Regions from separate parts of the Variovorax arabinosiphilus genome, predicted to be linked through region 3. Evidence: predicted binding sites of a transcription regulator. Region 3 holds the regulator's gene; each other region holds the start of a gene.
The links. Region 3 encodes FNR, which switches genes on or off when oxygen is low (the NO sensors DNR and NnrR bind a similar motif). Its sites were predicted from a motif close to TTGATNNNNATCAA; they were not measured.
Positions count from the first base shown of each region.

Region 1: the regulator FNR is predicted to act here: its motif matches at 4,415-4,428, upstream of QTH86_RS22975 (oxygen-binding di-iron domain-containing protein).
Region 2: the regulator FNR is predicted to act here: its motif matches at 5,558-5,571, upstream of ubiM (5-demethoxyubiquinol-8 5-hydroxylase UbiM).

Region 1 covers NZ_JASZYB010000004.1:62,387-72,149, reverse strand. The annotation lists gene QTH86_RS22995 (SDR family NAD(P)-dependent oxidoreductase) at 1-663, shown strand, start outside; gene QTH86_RS22990 (hypothetical protein) at 660-2,846, opposite strand; gene QTH86_RS22985 (D-amino acid aminotransferase) at 3,009-3,872, shown strand; gene QTH86_RS22980 (CBS domain-containing protein) at 3,873-4,304, opposite strand; gene QTH86_RS22975 (oxygen-binding di-iron domain-containing protein) at 4,491-5,300, shown strand; gene QTH86_RS22970 (OmpA family protein) at 5,434-6,405, shown strand; gene ylqF (ribosome biogenesis GTPase YlqF) at 6,523-7,476, shown strand; gene QTH86_RS22960 (hypothetical protein) at 7,515-7,733, opposite strand; gene QTH86_RS22955 (M14 family metallopeptidase) at 7,896-8,831, shown strand; gene QTH86_RS22950 (ABC transporter substrate-binding protein) at 9,002-9,763, shown strand, end outside.
Region 2 covers NZ_JASZYB010000002.1:289,957-299,719, reverse strand. The annotation lists gene QTH86_RS15265 (sugar ABC transporter ATP-binding protein) at 1-1,097, shown strand, start outside; gene QTH86_RS15260 (ABC transporter permease) at 1,078-2,085, shown strand; gene QTH86_RS15255 (substrate-binding domain-containing protein) at 2,128-3,090, shown strand; gene QTH86_RS15250 (Gfo/Idh/MocA family protein) at 3,131-4,258, shown strand; gene ubiM (5-demethoxyubiquinol-8 5-hydroxylase UbiM) at 4,239-5,501, opposite strand; gene hpxZ (oxalurate catabolism protein HpxZ) at 5,719-6,108, opposite strand; gene QTH86_RS15235 (ABC transporter permease) at 6,113-6,883, opposite strand; gene QTH86_RS15230 (ABC transporter ATP-binding protein) at 6,880-7,722, opposite strand; gene QTH86_RS15225 (ABC transporter substrate-binding protein) at 7,722-8,723, opposite strand; gene QTH86_RS15220 (VOC family protein) at 8,730-9,248, opposite strand; gene QTH86_RS15215 (FAD-dependent oxidoreductase) at 9,307-9,763, opposite strand, start outside.
Region 3 covers NZ_JASZYB010000001.1:1,127,847-1,137,609, forward strand. The annotation lists gene QTH86_RS05455 (TRAP transporter substrate-binding protein) at 246-1,253, opposite strand; gene QTH86_RS05460 (sulfite exporter TauE/SafE family protein) at 1,343-2,056, opposite strand; gene hemN (oxygen-independent coproporphyrinogen III oxidase) at 2,206-3,579, opposite strand; gene fnr (fumarate/nitrate reduction transcriptional regulator Fnr) at 3,816-4,532, shown strand; gene QTH86_RS05475 (Kelch repeat-containing protein) at 4,647-5,987, shown strand; gene QTH86_RS05480 (hypothetical protein) at 6,015-6,272, opposite strand; gene QTH86_RS05485 (FixH family protein) at 6,282-6,572, opposite strand; gene ccoG (cytochrome c oxidase accessory protein CcoG) at 6,591-8,045, opposite strand; gene ccoP (cytochrome-c oxidase, cbb3-type subunit III) at 8,071-8,988, opposite strand; gene QTH86_RS05500 (cbb3-type cytochrome oxidase subunit 3) at 8,999-9,136, opposite strand; gene ccoO (cytochrome-c oxidase, cbb3-type subunit II) at 9,158-9,763, opposite strand, start outside.

The sequences.
Region 1 (9,763 bases), on a different contig from region 3:
GTGCAGCAGGCCATCGACACCTGGGGCCGCGTGGACGTGCTGGTCAACAACGCCGGCATCCTGCGCGACAAGAGCTTCGCCAAGATGGAGCTGGCGGACTTCCGGCTCGTGATGGACGTTCACCTGATGGGCGCGGTGCACTGCACCAAGGCGGTCTGGCCGGTCATGACCGAGCAGAAATACGGCCGCATCGTGATGACCACCTCGTCGTCGGGCCTGTACGGCAACTTCGGCCAGAGCAACTACGGCGCGGCCAAGATGGCGCTGGTCGGCCTGATGCAGACGCTGAGCCTGGAAGGCGCCAAGCACGACATCCGCGTCAATTGCCTGGCGCCCACGGCCGCCACCCGCATGACCGAGGACCTGATGCCGCAGGCCGTGCTCGATGCCCTTAAGCCCGAGGCGGTGGTGCCGGCCATGCTCGTGCTGGCCTCGCAGGACGCACCGAACCGCACCATTCTCTGCGCCGGTGCGGGTGGTTTCGAGGCCGCGCATGTCACCCTGACGCAGGGCGTGTTTGTCGGCTTGGGCGCGGACGCGCCCGAGCAGCTCGCCGCACGCCTGGCCGAGGTCACCGACCGCCAGGGCGAGCAGGTGCCGCAGAGCGGCGCCGCCCAGGGCACCGTCGAGATCGCCAAGGCGACCCAGGCCGCGGGACGCTAGGCCGCCGGCGCCGTGACGGCCGGCGGCGTGCGCTGCCAGGCGGCTGGCAAGTGCGCATCGATCCACCCCATGCGCCACGCCAGCACGGCGAAGGCTGTCACGACGACCAGCCCGGCGACGAGCGTGGCCGTGCCGTGCGTCTCCGCGAAGGGGTCGCGCAACGCCCGATGCGCATGCGCCGGCAGCCGCGCAGCCTGCGACAGCGAGCCGCCCAGCCGCACGTTCACCCGCATCCGGCCGTTGATGGCCCAGCCGCTGGCATCCAGGATCGGCCCCAGGCTGCGCTGGCGCAGCTTCAGCCAGGCGATCAGCATGCTCGGCCCGGAGATGGCCATGACGATGCCGAGGATCGCGATCGGGATCCACACGCCCAGGTCGACGAACTTGCTGAACACCGCCACCAGCACGGCGCTGATGCTGCCCAGGGCCACGCCGATCGCCGCCACGGTGCCGACGTCGACCCGGCCGGGCAGCTTCACGGGCGGGGCAGATTTCGCCCCGGGGGCGGCGGCCTTGTCCGCGGTCGTGAGCGTGCTGGCGAGGGTGCCGAGCGATCCCTGCGCGAGGCTGTCGCTGGCGGCCGCCCGCTTGGCGACCTGCTCCTCGATGAGCCGCAGGAACTTCTTGTAGGGCGAGAGGAAGGCCTGGGCCACGCTGGTCGGGTTCTCGATCACCTTGGTGATGGTGGCGTCCCAGTCCTGGCCCTGGCGGTCGTAGAACACGCCGTTGCGGCCGACGAAGAGGAAGTCGGTGTCGCCCGCGGTGAAGGCCGACACCACCGTCATCGTCTTGCCCTGGCGCGTGCACAGGCAGTAGGCGAGGTAGGCCTTGGCCAGGCCGGCCAGCGGTGCGTGGCGGGCCGCGTCGGCCACCGCCACGCTGAGGTCGCAGCTGCGGCCGTCGAGGTAGAGCCGGCCGGCCTGGAAGATCGCACCCTCGCGCCGGTAGAAGTCCTTGAAGGCCACGAAGTTGTTCACCAGCGTGAGCAGGTCGCGCTTGAAGCGCAGCAGCTTCTCGAGGTCGGCGATGCGCGCGTTGTGCGGCTCGACCCGCTCGTCCTCGTCGATCAGCCCCATCACCGCGCCCTGCAACGCGAGCGCTTCCTGCACCTGGGCCGCCGACAGCGCGCCGAGCTTCGTGCTCGGCTTGGCCGCGAGCCATCGCCGACACGAGGCCACGCGCGCCTGCAATGCGTGCCAGTCGTCTTCGGCGAGCACGTCGGCGGTACCCGCGGCGCGCGCCAGCATGGGCAGGACGGCGTCGCGATGGAGCGCCGCCAGCGCGTCGGCCCAGGCCGGATTCACGCCCTGGCGCAGCGGCAGCGTGCGGCCCGGCGCGATCGGCGCCAGCGGCAGTTGCGCGATGCTCTCGGTGCCGAGCGCGAGGCTGCCTTGCGCGGCCAGTGCTTCGTAGGTTTCCTTGGACGGGTTCAGTGCCGCGATCGACCGCGGGTCGTAGGCGGCCACGCGGCAGCGCGCGAAGAAGTCGTCGACCTTCTCCCGCACGGCGCCCACGGCCTGGGCCGCCGCCAGCGTCGCGGCGTCGGACGCGGCATCGCTGCCGGCGCCGGCCTGCCAGTCGTGCAGCGCATGGGCTTCGGCGAAGAAGGCCTCGGCCTGCTGGCGGTGAAGGCCGTCGACGCCCGCGCGGTCCTTCGTGTGGCCGTGCGCCTTCATGATCTGCCGGATCAGGCTTCGCACCGCCTCGTCGTCCGCACTTTCCGGCGGGATCACGCCGTCGCCGTTGAAACGCATCGCGGCCAGCAGGTCGCTGCGGTCGGTCACGTCGGCCAGGGTCAGCGTGTCGGCGCCTTCCTTGCCGCGCAGTTGCAGGATGCGGCGCGCCTCGTCGACCAGCGGGGTCTCGCTGCCGTCGCCCGAGGTGATCGCCGACAGCGGCAGGCTGTCGCCGCCCTGCAGCAGCAGGTCAGGGTCCGCGAGATGCCGGCAGGCCCAGGCGCAGGCCGCGATGAGTTCCGGGGGCCGGATGCGGCCATCGCGGTCGGTGTCGATCAGGTCGAGCGTGCGCGGGTCGAGTTCCGTGCCGCGGGTGGGGCAGGCCAGCGCGACCCACAGTTTCTGGTCGAGTTCGCCGAGGTGGGCGAGGTCCGCGCCGTTTCGAATGAGCACCTGGTCCACGCCGCCAGCGCGGAAGAACTGCCATGCATGGGCTGCAACAGACATCGAGCTAGAACTTTCTTCGGAAGGAATGGGAGGTCGAGTCTTTCGCAGCTCGCCGGGCGCGCGCGTAGGCCGTCCGGCCAAAAGCGGGTGCGCGACGGTCGAGCGGGCATCGCGAGTGCACTGCGGGGAGAATGGCGGGCTTCATCTCCTTTCGGTTTCCGCATGCAGGCTCTTCCCGACTCCCTTTGCTACCTCAACGGCGACTACACGCCGCTGGCCGAGGCCAAGATTTCCGTGCTCGACCGCGGCTTCATCTTCGGCGACGGCATCTATGAGGTCGTGCCCGTGTACGGGCGCAGGTTCTTCCGTTTCGCGCAGCACATGGCGCGCTTGAACCGAAGCCTGGGCAGCGTGCGCATCGTCAATCCGTTCGACGAAGCCGGCTGGCTCGAGCGGGCACGCCGCCTCGTCGCCGAGCATCCCGCCGACGACCAGATGCTCTACATCCAGGTCAGCCGCGGCGTGGCGCCGCGCGACCACGTGATGCCTGAGGACGTCGTGCCCACGGTCTTCATGATGACCAACGCCATGAAGCCGCCATCGGCAGCGCTGCTCGCCAAGGGCGTGGCCTGCGTCACCTCGCGAGACTTCCGCTGGGAGCGTGCCGACATCAAGAGCACCTCGCTGCTGGGCAATGTGCTGGCGCGCCAGATCTCGGCCGACGTCGGGGCGGTCGAGACGATCCTGTTCCGCGACGGGCTGCTGACCGAGGCCTCGTCGTCGAACGTGTGGGTGGTGCAGGGCGGCGCGCTGTTCGGTGCGCCCAAGAGCGAGCACGTGCTCGAAGGCATTCGCTACGACCTGATCCGGGAGCTGTGCGAGGCCGAAGGCATTCCCTACGACCTGCGCCCGATCGCCGAGGCGGAAGTCCGCGCCGCCGACGAGCTGCTGCTCAGTTCGGCCAGCAAGGAAATCATGCCGGTGACGCTGCTCGATGGCCGGCCCATCGGCAGCGGCACGCCCGGCCCGGTCTTCGCGCGGCTGCACGCCGCGTACCAGCGTGCGAAGAACACGCAATCGATCTGATCAACTCTGGATGTAAGTTGTCAGTTGCTCGATCGTCTTCTCGTGATCGGCAATGATGTCGTCCATCAGGTCGCGGATCGACAGCATGCCGACCACCTTGCCGTTGTCGACCACCGGCAAGTGACGAATGCGTTTCTGGCTCATGAGCGCCATGCAGTCGTGGGTGGGGGTGTTCGGCGTCACGGTGATGACATGGGCGGTCATGATCTCTGCCACCTGCATCGCTTTCGAGTTCTTGCCCAGCAGGGCCACCTTGCGCGTGTAGTCGCGTTCGGAGAAAACGCCCGCGAGCCGGTCGCCTTCCATCACCACCAGCGCGCCGACTTCGTGCTTGGCCAGCACATGCAGTGCGTCGAAGACCGTGGCGTCGGGGGTGGTGTGCCAGAGGCCGGCATTTCGTCGTTGGGCGAGCAGGGCGGACACGGGTTTCATGAGCTTTCTCCGGACAGTGGGGGAACGATGCGCGGGTGCATCGGATTCATCATAGGGGCGGCTCGGGCTCCGTGGCTAGGTAGACAAATGGGTGAACGGCTTCTGTGCCCTTGATCCCCATCAACCGCCGACACCGCCGGGCTCTCTACAGTCGGGCCTCTTTCCTCCGACCTTCCAGACCTGCCCGTGCCGATCGAGCTCTACCGCGACCCGCAGCATGCCTGCCTGATGTTCACCGACCTGGTCGGCGCGGATGGCCAGGCGGTGCAGGCGAACCAGTTCCTCATCGTCGACCACGGCACCGGTGCGGTCATCGATCCGGGCGGCAACCTCGCCTTCAACGAGCTGTACCTCGGCATGACGCGCCACTTCAGCCCGCACAAGCTGTCGTACATCGTCGCCTCGCATGCCGATCCGGACATCATCGCCTCGCTCGACCGCTGGCTGACCTCGACCCGCGCACAGCTCGTGATCTCGCGCGTGTGGGAGCGTTTCGTGCCGCACTTCACCAAGGTCGGCAAGACCGAGGAGCGGATCATCGGCGTGCCCGACCTCGGCGGCCGGCTGCCCCTGGGCGACAGCGAGCTGTGGCTGCTGCCGGCGCACTTCCTGCACGCCGAGGGCAACTTCCACTTCTACGATCCGGTCAGCCGCATCCTCTTCACCGGCGACCTCGGCGTGTCGATGACCAGCGGCCGCGAGGCCCGGACCCCCGTGCGCGACCTGGCGCCGCACATCCCGCGCATGGAAGCCTTCCATCGCCGCTACATGGTGTCGAACAAGATCCTGCGGCTGTGGGCGCGCATGGCGCGCACGCTCGACATCGCGATGCTCGTGCCGCAGCACGGCGCGCCCATCGAGGGGCGGGCGGCCATCTCGGACTTCTTCGACTGGGTCGAGTCGCTGATGTGCGGCATCGACCTGTTCGACGACCGGGCCTACCTGGTGCCGCAGGCGCTGATCGACCCGCGCATCCACCGCACCGACATGGCCTGAACGCCAGTTGGCGTGCGCAATTCCCGCCTTTGCGGTTCTTTGCGCGATGCCCGGTTTCGCTGCACGGCGGCGTGGGCTATGGTCCGCGCCGCCGGCGGCGCTTCGACCGCGGCTTCACTCAGGGAGAAACAACATGTTTGATGAACTCAGCCGGGATATCGCCGAACGCTTCGCGCTCGGCCCCAAGGCCGGCGAACTCGTGCAGATGCTGCTCGGCACCATGGCCGACCCCGACACCGACGGCCTGGAGGGCTTTGCCGAGCGCTTCACGCAGCGCGGTTTCGGCGATGTCGTGCAGGGCTGGCTGACGCCGCCCTCCGGTGCGACGTCGGCGCCCGTCCTCAGCGCGACGCAGGTCGACACCGTGCTGGGCGGGCCGGATGGACTCCTGGCGCGCTTTGCGGGGCGGCTCGGCCTCGACTCGGCGACCGTCGCCAGCGCCGTCGCGCTCGCCGCGCCGGTGATCATGCGGCGCCTGGCCGTCGGGGGCCGCTGGCGCGCGTTCACGCCGGGCGAGATCGAGTCGATGCAGGCCGGTGGGCCCAGCCTCGGCGCCCAGGCGTCACCCCGCACACGCCCTGCGCGTCGCGGCGGGCTTCTGACGTGGCTGCCATGGCTCGTGCTGCTGCTGGCCATCCTGTTCTACGTCACGCGCTGCCAACAACCCGCAACCGATGTCGCGCCGCCCGCGCCGGTGGTGGTGCCGGCCGTCTCGGGTGCCGCGCAACCGACGACGGTCGAGGCCATTCCGGCGGGCGCCGGTGCGCTCGCCTCGTTGATCGATGGACAGCCGTCGCTCAAGGTGTACTTCGACAGCGGCAAGGCCGAGATTTCGCCGGAGTTCGCCGCGCGCGCCCAGGCGCTGGTCGATTACCTGCGCACCCACGCCGAGGCCAAGGCGGTGGTGTCGGGCTACAGCGACCCGACCGGCAGCGCGACGGCCAATGTCGCCATGTCGCAGCAGCGCGCGCAGGCCGTGTCGGGCGCCCTCGAGGCCGCCGGTGTGCCCGCATCGAGCATCGTGCTCGAGAAGCCGGCCGACATCACCGGCACGGGCGACACCAACGCCGAATCGCGGCGTGTCGAGGTGACGATCCGAAAGTAGGGCGACCCCGCCGTACGCGACAGGGGGCTTCGGTCCCTTTTCGTCGTTTTGGGGGCCGCCGCAAGCGTCCCGCACAATGCAGTCCCTTCCGGACGAACGATAGAAAGAGATACACCGATGGCGATCCAGTGGTTCCCCGGTCACATGCACCTGACCAAGAAGGCCATCGGCGAGCGCATCAAGGACATCGACGTGGTGATCGAGCTGCTCGACGCCCGGTTGCCCGCTTCCAGTGCGAACCCGATGCTGGCCGAGCTCACCGGCCACAAACCCGGCCTGAAGGTGCTCAACAAGCAGGACCTGGCCGACCCCGAACGCACCCAGCAATGGCTGGCGCACTACAACGCGCTGCCCGACACGCGCGCCATCGGCCTGGACGCCAGCCAGACGACGCCGGCCCGGCAACTGGTCGAAGCCTGCCACGCGCTGGCGCCCAACCGCGGCGGCATGGCCAAGCCGATGCGGGTGCTGATCTGCGGCATCCCGAACGTGGGCAAGTCGACGCTGATCAACACGCTGGCGGGCGGGCGCAAGGCCAAGACCGGCGACGAGGCCGGCATCACCAAGCTCGAGCAGCGCATCACGCTGGCCGACGACTTCTACCTGTGGGACACGCCCGGTATGCTGTGGCCGCGCATCATCGTGGCCAAGAGCGGCTACAACCTGGCGGCGAGCGGTGCGGTGGGGCGCAATGCCTTCGACGACGAGGAAGTCGCGCTGGAACTGCTCGACTATGTCAAGCGGCACTATGCCAAGGGGCTCGCGGCGCGCTTCAAGCTCGACCTCGATGCGGCAACGGTCGCGGACATGCAGGACGAAGAACTGCTCGACGCGATCGGTCGCAAGCGCGGTGCGTTGCTGGGCAAGGGCCGTGTCAATCTGCAGAAGGCGGCGGAGATCGTGATGCATGCCTTCCGCGACGGCAGCCTCGGTCGCATCACGCTTGAGACGCCGGAGGAATTCGCGGCCTGGCTCGCGGAGGGCGAGCAGCTCGATGCCGAACGACGCGCCAAGAAGGAGGCGCGCAGCGGCAAGGGCAAGCGTGCGCCCGCGGCGGACGCGGGCACCTAGATCGCGTCAGAGGCTGTGGATGATTCGTTCACAGCTTCTCAGGGCTTCAGGACGATCTTCCCGGCCTCGACGTACTCGTCGTACTGCATCCGCGGAATGGCCGTGAGGCCGACCACGCCTTTCTCGGCTTCCCAGCTCAGCGTCGCGCTGTCCGGTGCGAGCACCACTTCGACGAGGGTGCCGACCGGGATGATCAGCGGCACGCCGTCCCCCGGCGAATAACTGACGTGGCCCTGGATGGTGGCGAACTGGCTCATTCTTGGATCCTCCTTCATGGATGAAACGTTGATTGGACGCGATCCGGCCGAGCGCGCCTGTCGGAGAAATGGCCGCCTCGTCATGCGACGCCTGTACTTGTAGCAAACTTCGAAGGCGCTCCGGCGTTCGTCCGAAAAAAACTTCCACCTTTCTCCCACCCCATGACGCAAGCCCCACCCGTTCTCGAAGTCCTGCCGCGCGACATCGCCGCCTACCGCGAAGGCAACATCGGCATCGCGTATGTCCACCGCTTCGAGTCCGGCCAGCCGGGCCCGCACGTGCTGATCAACGCCCTGACGCACGGCAACGAGATCTGCGGCATGGTCGCTGCCACCCACCTGCTCGACACCGGCGTGCGCCCGAAGATCGGGACGCTGACCGTGAGCTTCTCGCACATCGAGGCCTACAACGCCTTCGATGCCGAGAAGCCCTTCGACAACCGGCAGATCGTGCACAACCTCAACCGCATCTGGTCGGCCGAGATGCTCGACGGCACCGAAGACAGCCCCGAGCTGCGGCGCGCACGCGTGCTGCGCCCGGTGATCGACGCGGCCGACTACATCCTCGACATCCACTCCACCAGCCAGGACGTGGTGCCCTTCTGGGTCTACCCCGCCTACGAGCGCAACGCCGAAGTGGCGCTGGCCGTCGGCATTCCGGCGGTGCACCTGGTCATGCCCAACGGCCTGGGCTCCGGCACGCCGCTGATCCAGTACGGCCACCACGGCAAGGCGGACGGCAAGGGCGCGGCGATGGTGGTCGAGTGCGGCCAGCATTTCAAGCAGTCGGCCGCCGACCTGGCCACCACCGTGACCTTGCGTTTCCTCGCGCATTTCGGCCTGATCGACAAGGATCCGGCGGCGCCGGCGCCCGGCCCGCAACGGCGCTTCGAGCTGCTGCAGACACACATGATCAAGGACGCCAACTTCCATTTCGTGCGCCCGCTGATCGGCTTCGAAACCTTCGCCAAGGGCGAGCTCATTGCGACCAACGGCGACGAGGAAATTCGTTCGCCCTGTGACGACTGCACCGTCTTCATGCCGGCGCAGCGGACGATCGTCGGACGCGAGGCGGTCTACCTCACCCGGCCGCTCTGAACGGCGGCGCGCCTGCTCGCATGTGAAGCGGGTTATCACGGGTGCATCACCCTGGTGCACACGCCTATCCTGATCCGGCGGGCACCTGCAAAGTGGTGCACTTCTTGCATGCTCCTCCCGCAACGCGCCGAGGCGCTTTTTTTATGACCCAGCTCTGGAGAGATACACACATGCGAGGCATTGCTTCAACCGCATCCTTTCGGCCTCATGCGCGCCGCCTGCTGATCGCCGCCGTCGTTGCCGGTGCCGCGTTTTCGGGTTCTGTGTTTGCGCGTGACCTGGTCGTCGCCCTGAAGACCGAGCCCACGTCGATGGACCCGCAGTACCACGCGCTCACGCCGAACATCCAGCTGTCGCAGACACTGTTCGACCCGCTGGTGTGCGTCGATGCCGACTTGAAGCCCGAGCCCTGCCTGGCGGAGTCCTGGAAAGCCGAGGGCAATGTCTGGACCTTCAAGCTGCGGCCCAACGTCAAGTTCTCCGACGGCTCGCCGATGACCTCGGCCGACGTGTTGTTCACCTTCGACCGCGTGCCCAAGGTGCCCAACAGCCCGTCGTCCTTCAAGATCTATCTGCAGAAGGTCGAGAAGATCGAGGCGCCCGACGCGCTGACGGTGCGCATCACCACGACCGAGCCCTACCCGCTGCTGCCGATCAACATGGTGGGCCTGCCCATCATGTCGGCCAAGGCCGCTGCGGGCTCGGCACCCGAGGGCAAGACCACCACCGAGCTGAACGCCGGCACCGGCCTGGTGGGCACCGGCCCGTACAAGTTCGTGTCGTGGAAGCGCGGCTCGGAAATCATCTTCGAGCGCAACCCGAACTACTGGGGCAAGGCGCCCGCGTGGGACAAGGTGATCTACCGCCCCATCAGCAACCCGGCCGCCCGCACGGCGGCGCTGCTTGCGGGGGACGTCGACCTGGTGGAAGAC
Region 2 (9,763 bases), on a different contig from region 3:
GGCTCATCGTCGCGGAAAAGCAGCTGGTCGAGATCGCCAAGGCCATCGCGCGCCGCGCTCGCCTGCTGATCATGGACGAGCCCACCGCCACGCTCACGCCGGGCGAAACCGAACGCCTGTTCGGTCTGATCGCCCAGCTGCGTGCCGAAGGCGTGACCATCGTCTACATCTCGCACAAGCTCGACGAAGTCGAGCGCGTGACCGACGACGTGATCGTGATGCGCGACGGCCGCTTCGTCATGCGCTCGCCCACGGCCGAGATCACCCGCCACGAGATGGCGAACCGGATGGTCGGCCGCGAGCTGACCGACCTCTACCCGCCGCGCGACATCGTCGTGCGCGCCGCCGCACCCGCCATGAAGGTGCACGACTTCAACGTGCCCGGCTGGGCGCAGGGCGCGAGCTTCGAGGTGCGGCCGGGCGAGATCCTGGGCTTCGCCGGCCTCGTCGGCGCGGGCCGCACCGAGTTGTTCGAAGGCCTGATGGGCTTGCGTCCCGCCAGCGGCCAGGTCGAGATGCTCGGCCGCGCGGTGCCCGGCGGCAGGGGCTGGCGCAGCCCGCGCGATGCTGCGAAGCACGGCTTCTCTTATCTGAGCGAAGACCGCAAGGGCAAGGGGCTGCACGTGCACCTCGGCTTGCGCCAGAACCTCACGCTGATGGCGCTCGAACGCTACGCCACGCCGTGGCTCAAGCCCGACGCCGAGCGCGCCGCGCTGACCGAGGCGGTGAAGGACTACGGCATCCGCACCGGCAACCTCGACGCACGCGCCTCGTCGCTGTCGGGTGGCAACCAGCAGAAGCTCGCACTCGCCAAGGTGCTGCAGCCGCAACCGAAGGTGGTGGTGCTCGACGAGCCCACGCGCGGCGTCGACATCGGTGCCAAGCGCGACATCTATTTCCTGATCCAGCGACTCGCCCGCGAAGGGCTTGCCGTGATCGTCGTCTCGTCGGAGCTCATGGAACTGATCGGCCTGTGCCACCGCGTCGCGGTGATGCGCGCCGGCCGGCTGGTGACCACGCTCGACGCCGAGCACCTGACCGAAGAACAACTCATCGCCCATGCCACAGGAACCGCCCATGACCACGCCAACGCCTGAGGCCGCCACGCACCGCGCCGAGAACAAGCCCGGCTGGGCCGAGCGCCTGCACGGCATCGGCCCGGTCATCGGCCTGGTGCTGCTGTGCATCGCGGGCACGCTGCTCAACAGCGACTTCGCCACGGCCGACAACGCGATGAACGTGCTCACGCGCACGGCCTTCATCGGCATCATCGCGGTGGGGATGTGCTTCGTGATCATCTCGGGCGGCATCGACCTGTCGGTCGGTTCGATGGCCGCGCTCATCGCCGGCAGCGTGATCATGTTCATCAACTGGGCCGGGCCCGCCACCGGCTCGCCGCTGATGGCGGTGATGCTCGGCGCCACGCTCGCGGTGGTGCTGGGCGCGATGTTCGGGCTGGCGCACGGCCTGCTCATCACCAAGGGCCGCATCGAGCCCTTCATCGTGACGCTGGGCACGCTGGGCATCTTCCGCGCCTACCTCACGTACTTCGCCGACGGCGGCGCGCTCACGCTCGACAACGAGCTGTCGGACCTCTACGCGCCGGTCTACTACGCGAGCCTCGCAGGCATCCCGGTGCCGGTGTGGGTCTTCTTCATCGTCGCGGTGATCGGCGGCGTGATCCTCAATCGCACCGCCTACGGCCGCTACGTGCAGGCCATCGGCTCGAACGAACAGGTGGCGCGCTATGCGGCCGTCGATGTGGACCGCGTGAAGATCCTCACTTACGTGCTGCTCGGCGTGTGCGTGGGCATCGCGACGCTGCTGTACGTGCCGCGCCTCGGCTCGGCGTCGCCCACCACCGGCCTGCTGTGGGAGCTGGAAGCGATCGCGGCCGTGATCGTCGGCGGCACCGCGCTCAAGGGCGGCGCGGGCAGCATCACCGGCACGGTGATCGGCGCGATCCTGCTCTCGGTCATCAGCAACATCCTGAACCTCACCAGCATCATCAGCGTGTACCTGAATGCGGCGGTGCAGGGCTTCGTCATCATCATCGTCGCGTTCCTTCAACGCGGCCGACGCTGAGCTTTCCGTTCCGTTCCATCCAACCACAAGGAGACATTCCTCATGACACGCTTCACCCGCCGCATCGCGCTCACGGCCATCGCAGCCGCTTCCCTGACCAGCCTGCCCGCACTCGCCGCCGAGAAGGTCAACCTCGGCGTGTCGATTCCTGCGGCGACCCACAGCTTCATGGGCGGCATCAACTACTGGGCCAACCAGGCGAAGAAGGACCTGGAGAAGGAACACAAGGACCTGAAGATCACGATCAAGACCGCCAGCGGCGCGCCCGAGCAGGCCAACCAGCTGCAGGACTTCACGACCGTCACCAAGATCAATGCGCTCGTGATCTTCCCCTTCGAATCGGCCGCGCTGACCAAGCCCGTGGCGCAGGTGAAGGCCAAGGGCGCCTACGTGACGGTGGTCGACCGCGGCCTGACCGACACCAGCGCGCAGGACGCGTATGTCGCTGGCGACAACACCGCTTTCGGCAAGATCCCGGCCGAGTACATCGTGAAGAAGCTGGGCGGCAAGGGCAACGTGGTGGCACTGCGCGGCATCGCGACCACGCTCGACAACGAGCGCATGGACGCCTTCAACGCGGTGCTCAAGAACCACCCCGACGTGAAGCTGCTCGACGCCAAGTACGCCAACTGGAACCGCGACGACGCCTTCAAGGTCACGCAGGACTACCTCACGCGCTTCAAGAGCATCGACGCCATCTGGGCGGCCGACGACGACATGGCGGTGGGTGTGCTCAAGGCCATCGAGCAGGCCAAGCGTGACGACATCAAGATCGTGTTCGGCGGCGCCGGCGCCAAGGGCATGGTCAAGACCATCATGGACGGCAAGAACAAGATGATCGACGCCGACGTGAGCTACTCGCCCAAGTTCATCTACGACGCGATCAAGCTCACCGCCGAAGCGCGCCTGAAGGGCGAGAAGCTGCCGGCCACGACGATCATCCCGTCGGTGCTGATCACGAAGGACAACGCGAAAGACTTCTACTTCCCCAACTCGCCGTTCTGATGTGACTGCGGACAACGCTCCCCGCAAGCTGCGCTACGCCATGGTCGGCGGCGGCCGCGACGCCTTCATCGGCGCCGTGCACCGCCATGCCATCGCGCTCGACGGCCAGTGCGAGCTGGTGGCCGGCGCGCTGTCGTCGAGCGCGGAGAAGGCGCGCGCCTCGGGCCGCGACCTGTTCCTGGCCGACGACCGCAACCATGGCGACTGGCAGGCGCTGCTGGCCGACGAGCTGAAGCGGCCGGCGCACGAACGCATCGACTTCGTCGCCATCGTCACGCCGAACCATGTGCACTTCCCGGTGGCGCAGGCCTTCGTGGAGGCGGGCTTCCACGTCGTGTGCGACAAGCCGCTGGTGCACACGCGCGCCGAGGCCGATGCGCTGGTCGCCGCGGTGGCGGCGCAAGGCACGGTCTTCGGCGTGACCTACAACTACAGCGGTTATCCGATGGTGCGGCAGGCACGCGCGATGGTGCGGGCCGGCGAGATCGGCGAGGTGCGCAAGGTCATCGTCGAATACAGCCAGGGCTGGCTCGCCGCGCCGCTGGAAGCCAGCGGCAACAAGCAGGCCGGCTGGCGCACCGACCCCGCCAAGAGCGGGGCGGCCGGCGCCATCGGCGACATCGGCACGCATGCGGAGAACCTGATCGCGACCGTCACCGGCCTCGCCATCGAGCGCCTGTGCGCCGACCTCGGCGTGCTGGTGCCGGGCCGAGCGCTCGACGACGACGCCAACGTGCTGCTGCGCTTTTCCAACGGCGCGCGCGGCGTGCTGGTGGCGTCGCAGATCAACACCGGCCTCGAGAACGACCTGCGCCTGCGCGTGACCGGGACGCAGGGCACGCTCGACTGGCGGCAGGAGCAACCGAGCGAGCTGGTGCATTTCCCGGCCGACGGGTCCAAGCGCATCCTCACGCGCGGCGCACCCTGGCTGCATGAATCGGCACGGCGTGCCAGCCGACTGCCCAGCGGCCATCCCGAGGGCTTCATCGAGGCTTTCGCCAACGTCTACGCGGGCGTGGTGGCGGACATCCGGGCGCGGCGCGATGGCGTGCCGGCCGACCCGCTCGCGGCGGACTATCCGCGCGTGGAAGACGGCGCACGCGGCGTGCGGTTCATCGAGCGCACGGTCGCCTCGGCGGCCAGCCCCGCTAAGTGGACGGACTGGTAGGTGCCGCCAAGGCCGCGTCACCGAAGGGCCTGCGGCCCGTCAGCTGCCGGGTGATCGCGGCCTTGAGCGGGGGAAAGCGTTGCGCGCCTTCGAGCACCAGTTGCCGCAGCAACCGAAGCGGCGCGCGGTTGTCGGCATAGAGCTTCGCGACCGCATTGGTGCCGTGGTAGATCAGCCGGGTCTGCCGGCGGTGCGTGGCTTCGTAGGCGGCCAGCAACGAGGCGGCACCAATGTCCTGGCCCGCGCGATGCGCCTGCAGCACGAGTCCGGCCAGCGTGCCCACGCCCTGCAGACCGAGGTTGTAGCCGTGCGCCGTCACCGGGTGCATGCCCACCGCGGCATCGCCGACGAGCGCGCTGCGCATGCTCCGGAAGCGGTGCGCATAGGTCGCGACCAGCGGATAGGCATGGCGCTCGCCGGCCATCGCCATGCGGCCGAGCCTGTCGTGGAACTGGCGTTGGACCAGTGCGGTGAATGCGTCCGCGGGCAGCGCCATCAGTTGCGCCGCCGCGCCCGCATCGGCCGTCAGCACGACCGACGACGCATCGCCCGGCAGCGGCAGCACGGCCAGCGTGCGTTCGTAGCCGAAGCACTCGTGCGCCACCTCGCGGTGCGGCTGCGCATGGTGCATGCGGCAGACCACCATCGTGCGGCCGAAGTCGTGCAGGTCGGCACCGATGCCCAGCTGGCGGCGCGTGACCGAGAAGCGGCTGTCGGCCGCCACCAGCAGCCGGGCGCGCAGGCACTCGCCGGTGGGCGAGGGCAGGGCGTCGAAGAAGACCTCGGCGTGGGTCGGCAAGGGGCGCACCTGCGAGGCTTGCGCGTCGCAGACGATGCGCAGCGACGGCAGGGCGCTCGCCACCTCGAAGCTTGCACGCCGCAGCGCGTGGTTGGGCACGATCCATCCCAGCACGTCGGCATCGGTGCCGCCGCCGCGCCCCCCGCGCGCGTTGAAGTCCAGCAGGGCACGGGCGTGGCCACCGTCGTGCACCTGCGCTTCGCGGATGACGCCGATCTCGTGCGTGGCGAGCCGTGGCCAGATGCCGAGCTGCTTCAGCAGCGCGACGCTGTCGTGCGTGAGCGCGATCTCGCGGCCGTCGTCCTTCGGTGCCGACAGGGCGTGGCGCGCCTGCGAGTCGAGCACGATGACCGAAAGGCCGGCCTGCCCCAGTGAGATGGCCAGCGCCAGCCCGGCCGGGCCGGCACCGATGACGAGGACATCGCTGTCCAGGGGCTGTTGCATCGCGCGCCTCGAAGTGTTGACACTCCACAGTGTGCGGTGTGCCACCCATCCGTTCGTTGATGGTCGTCAACGTCGCGTGCACGCGCCGCCCGCTCAGAACGTGTGAAGGAACCGTCGCGAGCGCCCCGAGCTTGCGTCGAGGACCGGAGCCGCACTCGCGTGCGGTGAGGACCGCAGAGGCGAGATCGGGGCGCGCAGCAGGTTCATTCACACGTTCTCAAGTCATCAGGCTGACATGCGCCGACACCACCCGCCAGCCCTCGGGCAGGCGCACCCAGGTCTGGCTCTGGCGGCCGATGCGGTCGCTGCCGGCACGCTTGAACTCGATGTTGGTCACGGCCAGGTCCTGGCCATAGGTCGTGATGGCGGTGACGGTCACTTCGCGCTCGAGGTTCACCGCGGGGCGAGCCTGGCGGAAGGCGCGGATCGCGTCGTAGCCGTACAGGTTCTCGCCCGCGCCGTAGCGCAGCGTATGCGGCGAGTCGAAGAAGAGCTTGTCGAGCACGGCCACGTCGTTGGTGACCAGTGCCTCTTGGTACTCGGCGAAGGCGGCCGTCACTTCTTCGAGCACGGCGGGAAGGTTGATATCGGAGAGGGGAACGGTCACGGTCTTACTTTCCACCCCAATGCACGAAGCGACGCTCCGCCATCAGGAACACGAGGTTCATCACATAGCCGAGCAGGCCGGCCGCGAAGATCGAAGCGTACATGTCGGGCATGTCGAAGATGGTCTGCGCGTTCATGATGCGCTGGCCCAGCCCGTCGGTCGAGCCGATGAACATCTCGGCCACGATCACGATCACCAGCGCGATCGACACGCCCGAGCGCATGCCCACGAACACCTGCGGCATCGACTCCAGCAGGATCACGTCGGTCAGTACCCGCCAGCGCGGCGCGCCCATCACCTTGGCCGCGAGCTGGCGCTGCTTGCGGGCGCTCATCACGCCATAGGCCACGTTGAAGAGGATCGCCAGCGCCGCGCCGAAGGCCGCCACCGCGATCTTGGTGGCTTCGCCCACGCCGAACAGCACGAGGAAGAGAGGGAACATCGCCGAGGCCGGCGTCGACCGGAAGAAGTCGATGGCGAACTCGATCGACTGGTAGATCTTTTCGTTCGAGCCCAGCACGATGCCCAGCGGCACCGAGATCACCAGCGCCAGCCCGAAGGAGCTGAGCGTGCGCACGATGGTCTTGTAGAAGTCGCCCCACAGCGTGCCGTGCGCGATGCCGTTCCAGAAGGCGGCGAGCGCCTCCATCGGCGACGGCAGCAGCACCGGGTCGATGGCGCGCGTCGCATGCACGAAGGCCCACAGGGCGATCAGCACCGCCATGCCGACGAGCGGGCGCAGCCGGGCGGCGGTGCGTTCGGAGATCGCGCTCATGGCTTGCGCACCTCGCGCTGGAAGATCTCCAGCGCGCGGGTCTTGGTCGTGATGAAGGCGGGGCTGAGCGTGGTGTCGGCGGTGCGCGGGCGCGGCACGTCGAAGGGCAGGTTCTCGGCCACGCGCGTGGGCCGCTTGGTCAAGAGCAGCACTTCGTCGGCCAGCAGCACGGCCTCGTCGAGGTCGTGCGAGACCAGCATGGTGGTGGTCTGCCGCTCGGTCAGCACCTTCTGCAGGCGCTCGCGCAGGAACATCACCATCTCGTAGTCCAGCGCGGAAAAGGGTTCGTCGAGGAACAGCACCTCGGGGTCGACCACCAGCGCCCGCATGATCGACACCAGCTGCTGCTGGCCGCCGGACATCTGGTACGGGTAGCGGTTGAGGTCGAACTTCACCTCGAAGCTTTCCACCAGCCGGTCGAGCCGCGCCTGCCGCTCGCCCTTGGCGATGTCCAGGTACTGCAGCGGGTAGCGGATGTTGTCGATGGCGCGCATCCACGGGAACACCGCCTCGCGGTAGTTCTGGAAGACGTAGCCGATGCGCGTGTCGCGTGCCTCCTTGCCCTCGAACAGGATCTGCCCGGCGTCGTACGGCAGGATGCCCGAGATCATGTTGATCAGCGTGCTCTTGCCGCAGCCGTTGGGGCCGAACACCGAAACGATCTTGCCCTTCGGGATGTCGAGGTCGAAGTCGTCGTAGATGGTCGCATCCTGGAAGCGCTTGGTCAGGCCGCGGATGGTGATGTGCGTGCCCTCCGGGTACCAGCGGTGCGACTTCTCGCTGTCCGCGGCATCGGGCGAGGCGGCCCCGATGGGCAGGTTCGAATCCATCACGCGCATCAGAACGAACGGACCAACGTCTTGCCGTCGATCTTCTCCTTGACCACGCCCAGTTCGGTGCCGATGTCGAGAAACTTCTGGAAGTCGCCCACGTCCGCGGCGCTCATGTCCTTGACCATCACGATGCGTGGCAGCGGCACGGTGGCGGCCAGCTCCGGTGGCACCTTCATGCCCTGCACCAGGTAGCCGCGCGCGCTGCTGTCGGCCTGCGCTTCCTTCACGCCGCGCGCCCAGGCCGCGGCGAAGCGTTTGGCCACGTCGGGCTTGTCGGCCATGAACTTGCCCGACATCACGGCGCCGGCGGCGAAGGCCGAGGCGCTCTTGTTGCCCAAGAGGTAGGTCGAGATCACGCCGGTCTCCACGCGCTTGCCGACTTTCTGCGCCACCATGATCGTGGCCGACGGCTCCAGCGTGTAGCCGCCGTCGAAGTTGCCCAACTGCAGCGCGCCGATATGGACGCCGATCTGCTGCTCCTGGATGGTGAAGTCCTTGCCTTCGACCAGGCCCACCTTCTTGAGCACCGCGCGCGCCGCGCCGATGTTGGCGGGGCCGGGCGCCGAGAACAGCTTGAAGCCGTTCTTGAAGTCCTTCAGCGACTTGGCCGGGCTGTCGGCCTTGACGACGAACTGCTCGATCACGTGCTGTGAATTCTGGCCGTTCAGCGAGATGTACTTCAGCGTGTTGGGCCGGCGCGCTTCCATGTTGGCGCCTTCGAGCGTCACCAGGTTCACGGCCGCGTCGATGCCGTTCGACACCAGCGCCTGCACCGTCAGCGGATGGCTGGTCATGGGCACTTCCTCGATTTCGAGGTCGGCGTCCTTGAAGTAGCCGCGGTTGACGGCGACGTAGAACGGCAGCGCCGCGCTCGAAGGGAACACGCCGACCTTGATCTTGTCGGCCGCGGCGGCCGGCAGGCAGAGCGTGGCGGCGGCGAGGGCGAGCACGCCGGCGATCAGGCGGCCGGTGTGCCGAGGAGCAGAAAGGAATGCGGGGCGCGACATCGTGGGTTACTCCGGAAGATGGAAAGGCGATGAAAGGGTGGGGTAGGACAGCGGATCGAAGAAGCTCTGGCCCGCGCGGTACACGCGGGGGGCCGACATGTCGGGCGGCGCGCCGGGCTCGACCGCACCTTCGAAGGTGAGCTCGAGCTGCACGCCGCTCGGGTCGTAGACGAAGAGCTGCCACAGCGTGGTGCCAGGCACCAGGAACTCGCGCCAGTCGAGCTGCGCCGCACGGAAGCGCGCGACGTACGCGTGGTAGCCCGAGCAGGCGAGCGACACGTGGTCGATGGCGCCGGTGCCGCTGGGCACCTGGCCCGCAGCGCCCAACGCGGGGCCGCCCGCGTACACATGGATGATGGCTTGGCCGCCCGGCTGGCCGCAGGCGAGCCAGGCGCCGGGGTAGCCGAAGTCGGGGCGGGCGATCTCGCGCAGGCCGATCACGCCGGTCCAGAAGGCGCGCGTGGTGTCGAGGTTCGCGGTCTTGATCGCGAGGTGGAACAGGCCGTGGGTGATGGCGGTACTCATAAGAAAACCTCCGCCCTACGGGCTGCGGTGCGAGCGCCTTCGGGCGGCCGGGCGGCGCTCATGCGCTCACCTTCATCGGCTCGACCGAGGCGCCGAGCGACACGTCGCGGAACAGCGCCGAGAGGTCGTCGAGGAAGCCCGGCTCGGTCTTCCAGCGCGTGCCCTCGACCGGGTCGGCACCGGCCAGCATGGTGTCGGTCGCGTCGATCGACAGCGCCATCGCGAAGCGGATGCGCTCGCCCCGCGCGGCCTCGACCTGTGCGAGCCAGTCGCGCGGCGACAGGCGGCCGGCGCCGATCTCGCGCGCCAGGATCATCGCGGCCGCGCAGGCATCCTCCATCGACTGCGTGGCGCCCTGGCCCAGCGTCGGCGCCATGCCGTGCGCGCTGTCGCCGAGGTACATCACCTGGCGCACCGGCTCGACGAAGCGCACGTCCGACTCCTGCATGCGCGCCCAGTGCGTCTGCGCGAGGTTGGCGCACAGCGCGTCCATCAGCCACTGCGCCTGCGCGCTG
Region 3 (9,763 bases):
GTTGAACCTGCGCAAACCGGCGTCTTCCATGAATGTCTCCTTTCTTGGGTTGAGCAAAGGCCAACGCGCGACGGCGTGGCCGTACCTGCATGCAGGCATCGTTCGCGACAACCCAATTCCGGCGGCCTGACCTCTACCTGACGAGGCCGATCCTAAGCATCATGGAAATTGTTTTCATTATGGAAATCCCTTCCTATTTTCACGGGAGCGCCACTTTTCAGAGGCGTCCACCCGCCCGGGACCCTTCACTTGCGCAGCTTGGCGAGCTCGGCCTCGAGGTCCTTGAGCGTCGTCTCGCCCACGCTCGCGCTGTACTTCGCGATCACGGGCTTGACCTTCGCCTGCAGCTTGGCCTGCTCATCCGGTGGCAGCTCGGTCACCTGCATGCCGGCCTTCTTGAGCGCTTCGAGTTGCGCGGCCGCCAGCTCGCGCGACACCGTGCGCTGGTAGCGGCCGGCCTCGGTCGCCGCGCCCTGGAGGATCTGCCGCTCGGCCGCGCTCATCGCGTCCCACAGCTTCTTGCTCACGATGACCGACTGCGGGTTGTACTGGTGATGGGTCAGCGCCAGGTGCTTCTGCACTTCGGCGAACTTGTTGGCGAGGATCACGCTGACCGGGTTCTCCTGCCCGTCGACCGCACGCTGCTCGAGCGCGGCGTACAGCTCCGGAAAGGCCAGCGGTGTCGGGTTGGCGTCGAGCGCCTTGACCCAGTCGATGTTGATCGGGTTCGGGATCACGCGCAGCTTGAGGCCCGCGATGTCCTCCACCTTGCGGATGGGACGCCTGCTGTTGGTCAGGTCGCGAAAGCCCAGCTCCCAGTACGCCAGCCCGATGATGCCCCGGTCGGCTAGCTTGGCGTGCAGGGCCGTCCCGAACGGCCCGTCGACCACGGCATCGACCTCCCGCGCGTTGGCGAACAGGAAGGGAAAGTCGTAGATCGCGAACTCCTTGACCTGCGCGGCCAGGATGCCCGAGTTGAGCACCGTCATCTCGACCGTGCCGCCCTGCACCGCCGACACCGTCTGCGCGTCGCCGCCCAGCACGCCGCCCGGGAACAGGGTCACCTTGATCTTTCCACCCGACTGGGCGGCGACGATCTCGGCGAACTTCTCTGCGCCCGTGACGGCCGGATGGCCCTTGGGGTTCTGCAGGCCGAGCTTGAGCGTGCGCTCCTTGATGTCCTGGGCCGAGGCGCAGCCAAGGGCGAGGACCGCGACGGCGGCGGTCAAGGTGCGAAGAAGGAAAGGTTTCATGGGTGGTGTCTCCTGGAAGCGGACGCCCAATGTACGAACCCGCTTCCCACCCCCTCAGCGGGTTTTCACCCACCCACGGCACCCGGCGCCTACGCGCACCAGATCGCGATCTGCCGGCTCAGGTCGTGCCACACCGCCTGCAGCGCCACGGCCGCAAGCAAGGCGCCCGCGATGCGCGTGCCCCATTCGCGCCGCACGGGGCCGATGCCGTTGCGCAGGTGCCGCCAGAGCCAGGGCGCCAGCAGCAGCGACACACCGCTGCCCGCTGCGAAGGCGGCCATGACGGCCGCGCCCTCCAGCGGCCCGTTGCCGAGCGCGGCGAGCATCAGCGCCGAATAGAGCAGCCCGCAGGGCATGCCGACCCAGAGCGCGCCCGTGGCCAGCACGCGCCACGACGACCCCGCGAGCGGCCTGAGCCCCCGCGCCAGCCACCGGCCCAGTCCATGCGCCCACAGCGGCTGCCGGCCCGACACGGCCAAAACGATCCCCCACACGGCCACGAAGACATGCAGCAGCAGCCACGCCGGCCGCAGCGCCACGACCTGCTCGCTGGCCAGCGCCAAGCTCTGCACCGCGCTGGCGGCGATGGCGCCGCCGAGCGCATAGCCGGCCGCGCGACCGGCATGGAAAGCGAGTGCGGCCGGCACGGTCGGCGTGGCCGCGGGCAGCGCCGCCACGCCACCGCCGGGTGGCGGCCGCACGATGCGGATCACGCCAGCGCAGGCGGCGCCGCACATGGCGACGCAGTGCGGCCCGCCGGCCAGGCCCATCAGCAACGCGGTTCCGACAAGGGCGGTCTGCATGGAATCTCAGTTTTCCATCGCGCTACCGTGTGGCCAGCGGCGAATCAAGCAGACGCAGGCCCCTGCCAGGGATACCGCGGAACCGGCTTCGCCGGGCCGCTGGTATCGCCCCCTGAAGGGGGAGGCGCCGCAGGCGCATCGGGGGTGATTCATATGATTCGTGAAAAGCGGGTGCGGTTGCGGTCGGCCTGCAGGTAGCGGTCGAACACCATCGCGATGGCGCGCACGAAGAACCAGCCGGTCGGCGTCACCTCGATCTCGTGCTCGCCGAGCGTCACCAGACCCTGGGCGGCCAGCGGCTCGAGCGCTTCGAGCTCGGCGGCGAAATGCCGGCGGAAATCGATCAGGTGGGCCAGCGCGATCGACTCGAAGTTCACCTGCCCCTGGCACATCAGCGCCATGATCACCGAGCGCCGCAGCACGTCGTCGCGCGACAGCGCCAGGCCGCGCACCACCGGCAGGCGACCCTGGTCGAGCAGGTCGTAGTACTCCTCCAGCGTCTTCGCGTTCTGGTTGTAGGTGGCGCCGACGCGGCCGATGGCCGACACGCCCAGCGCCACCAGGTCGCAGTCGGGCTGCGTGCTGTAGCCCTGGAAGTTGCGGTGCAACCGGCCCTGGCGCTTGGCGATGGCGAGCGCGTCGGTCGGCAGTGCGAAGTGGTCCATGCCGATGTAGACGTAGCCGGCCGCGGTGAGTGCGGCGATCGAGCGCGACAGCATGTCGACCTTGGTCGCCGCGTCGGGCAGCTCGGCGGCCTCGATGCGGCGCTGCGGCTTGAAGCGCTCCGGCAGGTGGGCATAGGCATAGAGTGCGATGCGGTCGGGCCGCAGTTCGCAGATCTGCGCCAGCGTGCGGTCGAAGGACGAGGCGGTCTGCTTCGGCAGGCCGTAGATCAGGTCGACGTTGACCGACGCGAAGCCCAGGCGCCGCGCCGCCGCCATCAGGTCGAACACCTGCGCCGCAGGCTGGATGCGGTGCACCGCCTTCTGCACGGCGGGGTCGAAGTCCTGCACGCCGAAGCTCAGGCGGTTGAAGCCCATCGCCGCCAGCTTCTCAAGCCGGCCCTCGTCGATGGTGCGCGGATCGATCTCGATCGAATACTCGCCGTCGGGCGCCAGCACGAAGGCGCTGCGCAGGATGTCCATGAGGCGGCCGAGACCGGCGTCGTCCAGGAAGGTCGGCGTACCGCCCCCCAGGTGCAGCTGACTTACCAGCGCGCCACGCCCGAGTTGCGCCACCTGCAGGTCGACCTCGCGCGCCAGGTAGCGCAGGTAGTCGTCGGCGCGCTCGTGGTGCTTGGTCACGATCTTGTTGCAGGCGCAGAAGTAGCACAGTGACGCGCAGAACGGCACGTGCACATAGAGCGACAGCGGCAGCGCCCGGGCGCTGGAGCCCGTGCGGCGCTGGCGCAGCGCCTGCGCGTAGTCGTCGCTGCCGAAGGCCTCGACGAAGCGGTCCGCCGTCGGATATGAGGTATAGCGCGGGCCGGAGACGTCGAAGCGCTTGAGGGTCGCGGGCGTCATGGCGGGCGCGGCGGGTGCGGCAGACGGGGGAACCAACTGCAGCCGGCTCGGCGCGGCGGATTCGGTAAGGATGGTGGATGGCATGGTGGTGGGGCGCGGAGGGCTCGTCAACTGTGCCGCCAACGGGGCCCTTCTTCATTGACGCCCGTCAAGCCTGCGCACCCGCCGCTCGCGAACAATTCCCTCAAACCACCGACGTGCCAGCACCGCCCTCCTCGCCTGCCGGCCCGCAGCCCATGACCCCCGAAACCATCAAAGTCGCCTGTTCCAACTGCAACCTGCGCGAGCTGTGCATGCCGGTCGGCCTGCAGCCCGCCGACCTCCGGCGCATCGACGAGATCGTCGCCACGCGCCGCAAGGTGAAGCGGCGCGAAACGCTGTTCCACAACGGCGAGCGTTTCACCTCGCTCTACGCCATCCGCACCGGCGTCTTCAAGACCCGCGTGACCTCGGAGGACGGCCGCGACCAGGTCACCGGCTTCCAGATGGCCGGCGAGATCATCGGGCTGGACGGCATCGTGAACGACCACCACACCTGCGACGCGGTGGCGCTGGAAGACGCGGAGGTCTGCGTGATGCCCTTCGACCGCATCGAGGAACTCTCGCGCGAGGTGACGGCCCTGCAGCGGCATGTGCACCAGATCATGAGCCGCGAGATCGTGCGCGAGCACGGCGTGATGCTGTTGCTGGGCAGCATGCGGGCCGAGGAGCGCCTCGCCGCCTTCCTGCTGAACCTGGTGCAGCGCCTGCATGCGCGTGGCTTCTCGCAATCGGAGCTGGTGCTGCGCATGACGCGCGAGGAGATCGGCAGCTACCTCGGCCTCAAGCTCGAGACGGTGAGCCGCACGCTGTCGAAGTTCGTCGAGGATGGCATCGTCGCGGTGCAGCAGCGCCATGTGCGCATCGTCGACGCCGACAAGCTGCGCCGGCTGGTCAACGCTCCGGCGTGTTGAAGCCGCGCATCGCCGCGCCGGCGTTGCGTCGATTCGCAACATAAAGTAACCTCTCGCCGCTTTATCTTTGCAGGGCTTTGAGCAAGCCCAACAAACAAGTCACGAGGGGGGAACATGCGGCGTTGGAAATCTGCGTTTGTGTTTGCTGCGTTCATCGCAGCCTGTGTGGTGGGATGTGGCGGCGGTGGGGGCGGCGGTGGAGGTGGCGGAAGCAGTGATCCAGACGGCGCGGGCAGCAATCCGGTCGCCCCCGTCAACGCCGCGGGCGCCTGGCTCACGTTCTCTCCGTCGAAGTTGGATGTGACGATGCTGCCCGGCACATCGACGCCGTTTTCCATCGAAGCGACGTCGAGCAGGACCATCGCAGAGCCCATCAACCTTGCAATCATCGATTCGAAAGGCGTCATCACCGCCACTTCGGGGAGCGTGACATCTCTTTCCGCGTTGAAGTACCTGGCGGCCATGAGCACGAACCCCGCCTTGGCGCCCGGCGTACACACCGGCAGCTTCGAGGTACGCGTGTGCTACGACGCCCCGCTCACCTGCGCCCGCCCTGTCGACGGATCTCCCTGGCAGGTGCCCTATGCGATCACCGTGGTCGATCCCGCCGCTCTGAGTTACCAGCGCTGGGAAGCCGCGCAGACCACCCCCGGCTTTCTCGACAACTTCGCGTTGAGCTACATCGGCAGCACACCCGTGGTGGTGACAGCCGGCTTCTACACCGGCGTCATGGAGACCTGGGTCACCGCCGATCTGGGCAGCACCTGGGCCAACAGAGCGCCAGCGACCAACCCCTCGCCGCTCGCGGCGGGCTTTGCGCTGGCGAGTGACGGCGTGGGTCTTTACCTGGCGGGAGGCCAGTCCGTTGCCACGTACGGCAAACTGCAGCCGCAATACCTGAGCCAGGTCTGGAAATTCGACGGCACAAACTGGCAGCAGAGAACAGCAGCAGCCCCGTTCACAGGCCGCCGCAACCATGTGATGGCCAAAGTGGGCGGCGCGCTCTATGTGACGGGTGGCCGCAACGCGAGCGGCACGTTCCGCGACCTGTGGACATCGTTGGACGACGGCATCAACTGGACCAAGGTCGCGGACACCTTGCCCACCGCGATCGGCACTCCATCGTGCGCGCTGAATTGGCAAGGCTCCCTGCTGGTCGTCGGTGATGCCGTGGCGACCTCAGGCGATGGTGTGAATTGGGTGGTGCATGGTGGCTATCCGACGGGCTTTCCGAAGGGGAGCACTCAATGCGCCGTGCTCAATGGTCGCTTGTTCATCAATGCCAACAACTACAACTTCTACGCCGTGTCGTCCGCAGACCTAGAGAGCTGGAAGCTTGAGCGCCCGATGGGCTCGGCCTTCAGCATGCCCGGCATGGTGGCCATCAGTGGCCGCCTGCTCATCACGTCCGGTGGCGGCTCATCGCAACGCACGACGTACCGCACCGTCCCCTGAAGCTCGACAGGCCGCAAGGCCGCGATGTCAGGCTCCATCCCCCGGCGTGTTGACCTCGCGGCGCGACATCGCGAGCAGCGCGGTCAGCGCGCTCGAGCCCATCGCCAAGATCCAGAAGACGAAGAAGCTCGCGGTGTAGAGCCCCTGGCGCGACAGCGGCAACGGTTCGCCGCGCCAGTGCACGTCGCTCGGGTCGACCATGGCGAACACCAGCATCTCGACCACGCAGGCCAGCAGGAACGACGGCCAGAGAATCCAGGCCAGGCGGCGGATGCGGCGTTTCATCGCGGGGGCTCAGCGCTTGGGCAGCGGCACGTCGTCGCTCGGCGTGGCGGCATGGTTGCGGCCGGTCTGCGCGGGCAGCAGCCTCTTGTCGGCCAGCGTCTTGTTGATCTCGATGCCCTGGCGGTAGTAGTCCTCCGACACCACCGGGTCGGGCGTGCGGATGGCCAGCCACAGCGTGGCGAATCCGGCGACCACGACGATCGCCGGGCCGGCGATCACCATCCAGACGAGCGGGAACGTCCACCACGGAGCAGCCGTGTTGTCGGTGACGTCGGGTGGCTTCGATGCAAGGGCATTCATGGGGTTGTCTCCTGAATTTCAACGCGGAACAAGAAAGATGGCCTTCTCCGACACGTGGGCGCCGCCATCGGCTGCCCGCACGTCGAAATACACGGGGTGCGAGCCCGAGGGCGCGGCGCCGTACGGCAGCTGCAGGCGCACCGCGACCCAGCGCGACTCGGCCGGCTGCACCTCGACCGAATCGCCGGCGGCGACCGTGAGGCCTTCGAGCCCGCTGGCCGCAATGGCATAGCGCTGCGGCCGTTCCGTCGCGTTCATGATCTGCAGGCGGTACACGTTCTCCAGCATGCCGCCCTCGACGATGCGCGCGAGCGAGGCGCGGTCGCGCACCACGTCGACCTTCAGCGGCGTGCGCACCACCAGGCTCGCGAGCAGGCCGATGCACAGCGCCGCCAGCACACCCGTGTAGACGAGCACGCGCGGACGGAACACGCGCGCCGCCACCTGGCGCGCCGACCAGCGCGCGGCCAGGCCGTTCTGCGTGGCATAGCGGATCAGGCCGCGCGGGTAGTCCATCTTGTCCATCACGGTGTTGCAGGCGTCCACGCACAGGCCGCAGCCGATGCACTCGTACTGCAGGCCGTCGCGGATGTCGATGCCGGTCGGACACACCTGCACGCACAGGGTGCAGTCGATGCAGTCGCCCAGGCCGTTGCGCTCGTGCTGCTTGCCGCGGGCGCCGCGCGGTTCGCCGCGGGCCGCGTCGTAGCTGACGATGAGCGTATCGCGGTCGAACATCGCGCTCTGGAAGCGCGCGTACGGGCACATGTACTTGCAGACCTGCTCGCGCATGAAGCCGGCGTTGCCGTAGGTGGCGAAGCCGTAGAAGAAGGCCCAGAACACCTCCCACGAGCCCATCTGCGTCTGCAGGAAGGCCATGCCGAGTTCACGGATGGGCGTGAAGTAGCCCACGAAGGTGAAGCCGGTCCACATCGCGATGCCCAGCCACACCACGTGCTTGAAGGTCTTCTTGACGCCCTTCTCCATCGACAGCGTGCCCTTGTCCAGCCGTATGCGCGCGCTGCGGGCACCTTCGATCTTTTCCTCGACCCACATGAAGATCTCGGTGTAGACGGTCTGCGGGCAGGCGTAGCCGCACCACAGGCGGCCCGCCACGGCGGTGAAGAGGAAGAGCGACAGGGCCGAGACGACGAGCAGCCCCGTCAGATAGATCAGGTCCTGCGGGTACAGCACCAGCCCGAAGATGTAGAAGCGCCGCGCGGCCAGGTCGAACAGCACCATCTGGCGTTCGCCCCAATCCAGCCACGGCAGCCCGTAGAACACGATCTGCGTGATGAACACCATGGCCCAGCGCCAGCGCGCGAACACGCCCTGGATGCTGCGCGCATAGATCTTCTTGTGCGCTTCGTAGAGACCGACGCTCTCGCCCGCTGCCGGGGCGATGGGAATCACCTTGCGCGGCGTGGCGGATGCCGGTGCGGGCGCAGGCGCGGGTCGTGGGGATGCGGACATGCGTGCAGACGATGGACGACCGCGCTCAGCGCGATGCCGTCTGCGGGTTGTTCGACAGGCCCCAGACGTACGAGGCCAGCACGTGGATCTGCGCCTCGGTCAGCCGCTCCTGCTGCGCCGGCATCTGGTTGGTCTTGCCGGTATTGATGATCGAGATGATCGCGTCCTGCCCGTAGCCGTGCAGCCAGATGCGGTCCGACAGATTGGGCGCACCCAGTGCGGGGGTGCCGCCGCCGGTCATGCCGTGGCAGGCCGCGCAGGCGGTGAACTTGGCTTTCCCCAGTCCGGCGCGCACCGAGTCGTGCGGGCTGCCCGACAGGCTCAGCACGTAGTTGGCGACGTTCTTGACGTCGTCCGGCGTGCCCACGGCCGCCGCCATCGGCGGCATCACGCCGATGCGGCCGAGCGTGATGGACTCCTGGATCTTGGCAGGGTCGCCGCCATGCAGCCAGTCGCCGTCGGTCAGGTTCGGAAAGCCCTTGCTGCCGCGCGCGTCGGAGCCATGGCACTGGGCGCAGTTGTTCAGGAACAGCCGCTCGCCGATCGCCATGGCCTGCGGGTCGCGCGCCATCTCGGGCGTGGGCATGGCAGCGTACTTGGCATACACCGGCGCGAGTTCGGCATTGGCCTTGGCGATCTCCTTGTCGTATTCGCCGGCCGTGCTCCAGCCGAGCTGGCCCTGCATGCTGCCCAGACCCGGATAGGCCACGAGGTAACCGAGCCCGAACACGATGGTCAGCACGAACAGGCCCACCCACCAGCGCGGCAGGGGGTTGTTCATCTCGCGGAGGTCCTCGTCCCAGACGTGGCCGGTGGTGTTGTCGCCGCCCGCCGGCGCGCGGGCCCGGTTGGTGATCCACAACAGGAATGCGCAGGCTGCGATGCTGGCCAGCGAGATGACGGTGACGTAGTGCGACCAGAAGCCGCTGATGAAATCGCTCATGATGTTCGCTTCAGTCTTGTTCGAAGGGCAACTGCGCGGCTTCGTCGAAGCCCCGGCGGTTGCGGCCGGCGAAGGCCCAGACCAGGATGCCGATGAAGGTGACGAAGGAAACCAGCGTCGCCGCGATGCGCAGCGTGGTGATGTCGATGTTCATGGTTCTCTCCTTCGCTTACTTGAGCGCCAGGCCCAGCGACTGCAGGTACGCCACCAAGGCGTCCATCTCGGTCTTGCCGGCCACGGCTTCCTTGGCGCCGGCGATCTGCTCGTCGGTGTAGGGCACGCCCACGCGCCGCAGCGCCGTCATGTGGGTGCCGACGCTGGCCGCGTCGGCCAGCGACTTGTCCAGCCAGCTGTAGGCCGGCATGTTCGACTCGGGCACCAGGTCGCGCGGGTTGTTCAGGTGGATGCGGTGCCACTCGTCGCTGTACTTGCCGCCCACGCGGTGCAGGTCGGGCCCGGTGCGCTTGCTGCCCCACTGGAAGGGGTGGTCGTAGACGAACTCGCCCGCCACCGAGTAGTGGCCATAGCGCAGCGTCTCGGCACGGAAGGGCCGGATCATCTGCGAGTGGCAGTTGTAGCAACCCTCGCGGGTGTAGATGTCGCGACCGACCAGCTGCAGCGGCTCGAGCGGCTTCACGCCGGTCACGGCCTCGGTGGTCGACTTCTGGAAGAACAGCGGCACGATCTCCACCAGGCCGCCGACGGCGATCACCAGCAGGATCAGCACGATCATCAGGAAGTTGTTGGTCTCGATCTTCTCGTGCGAGAAGCCGGT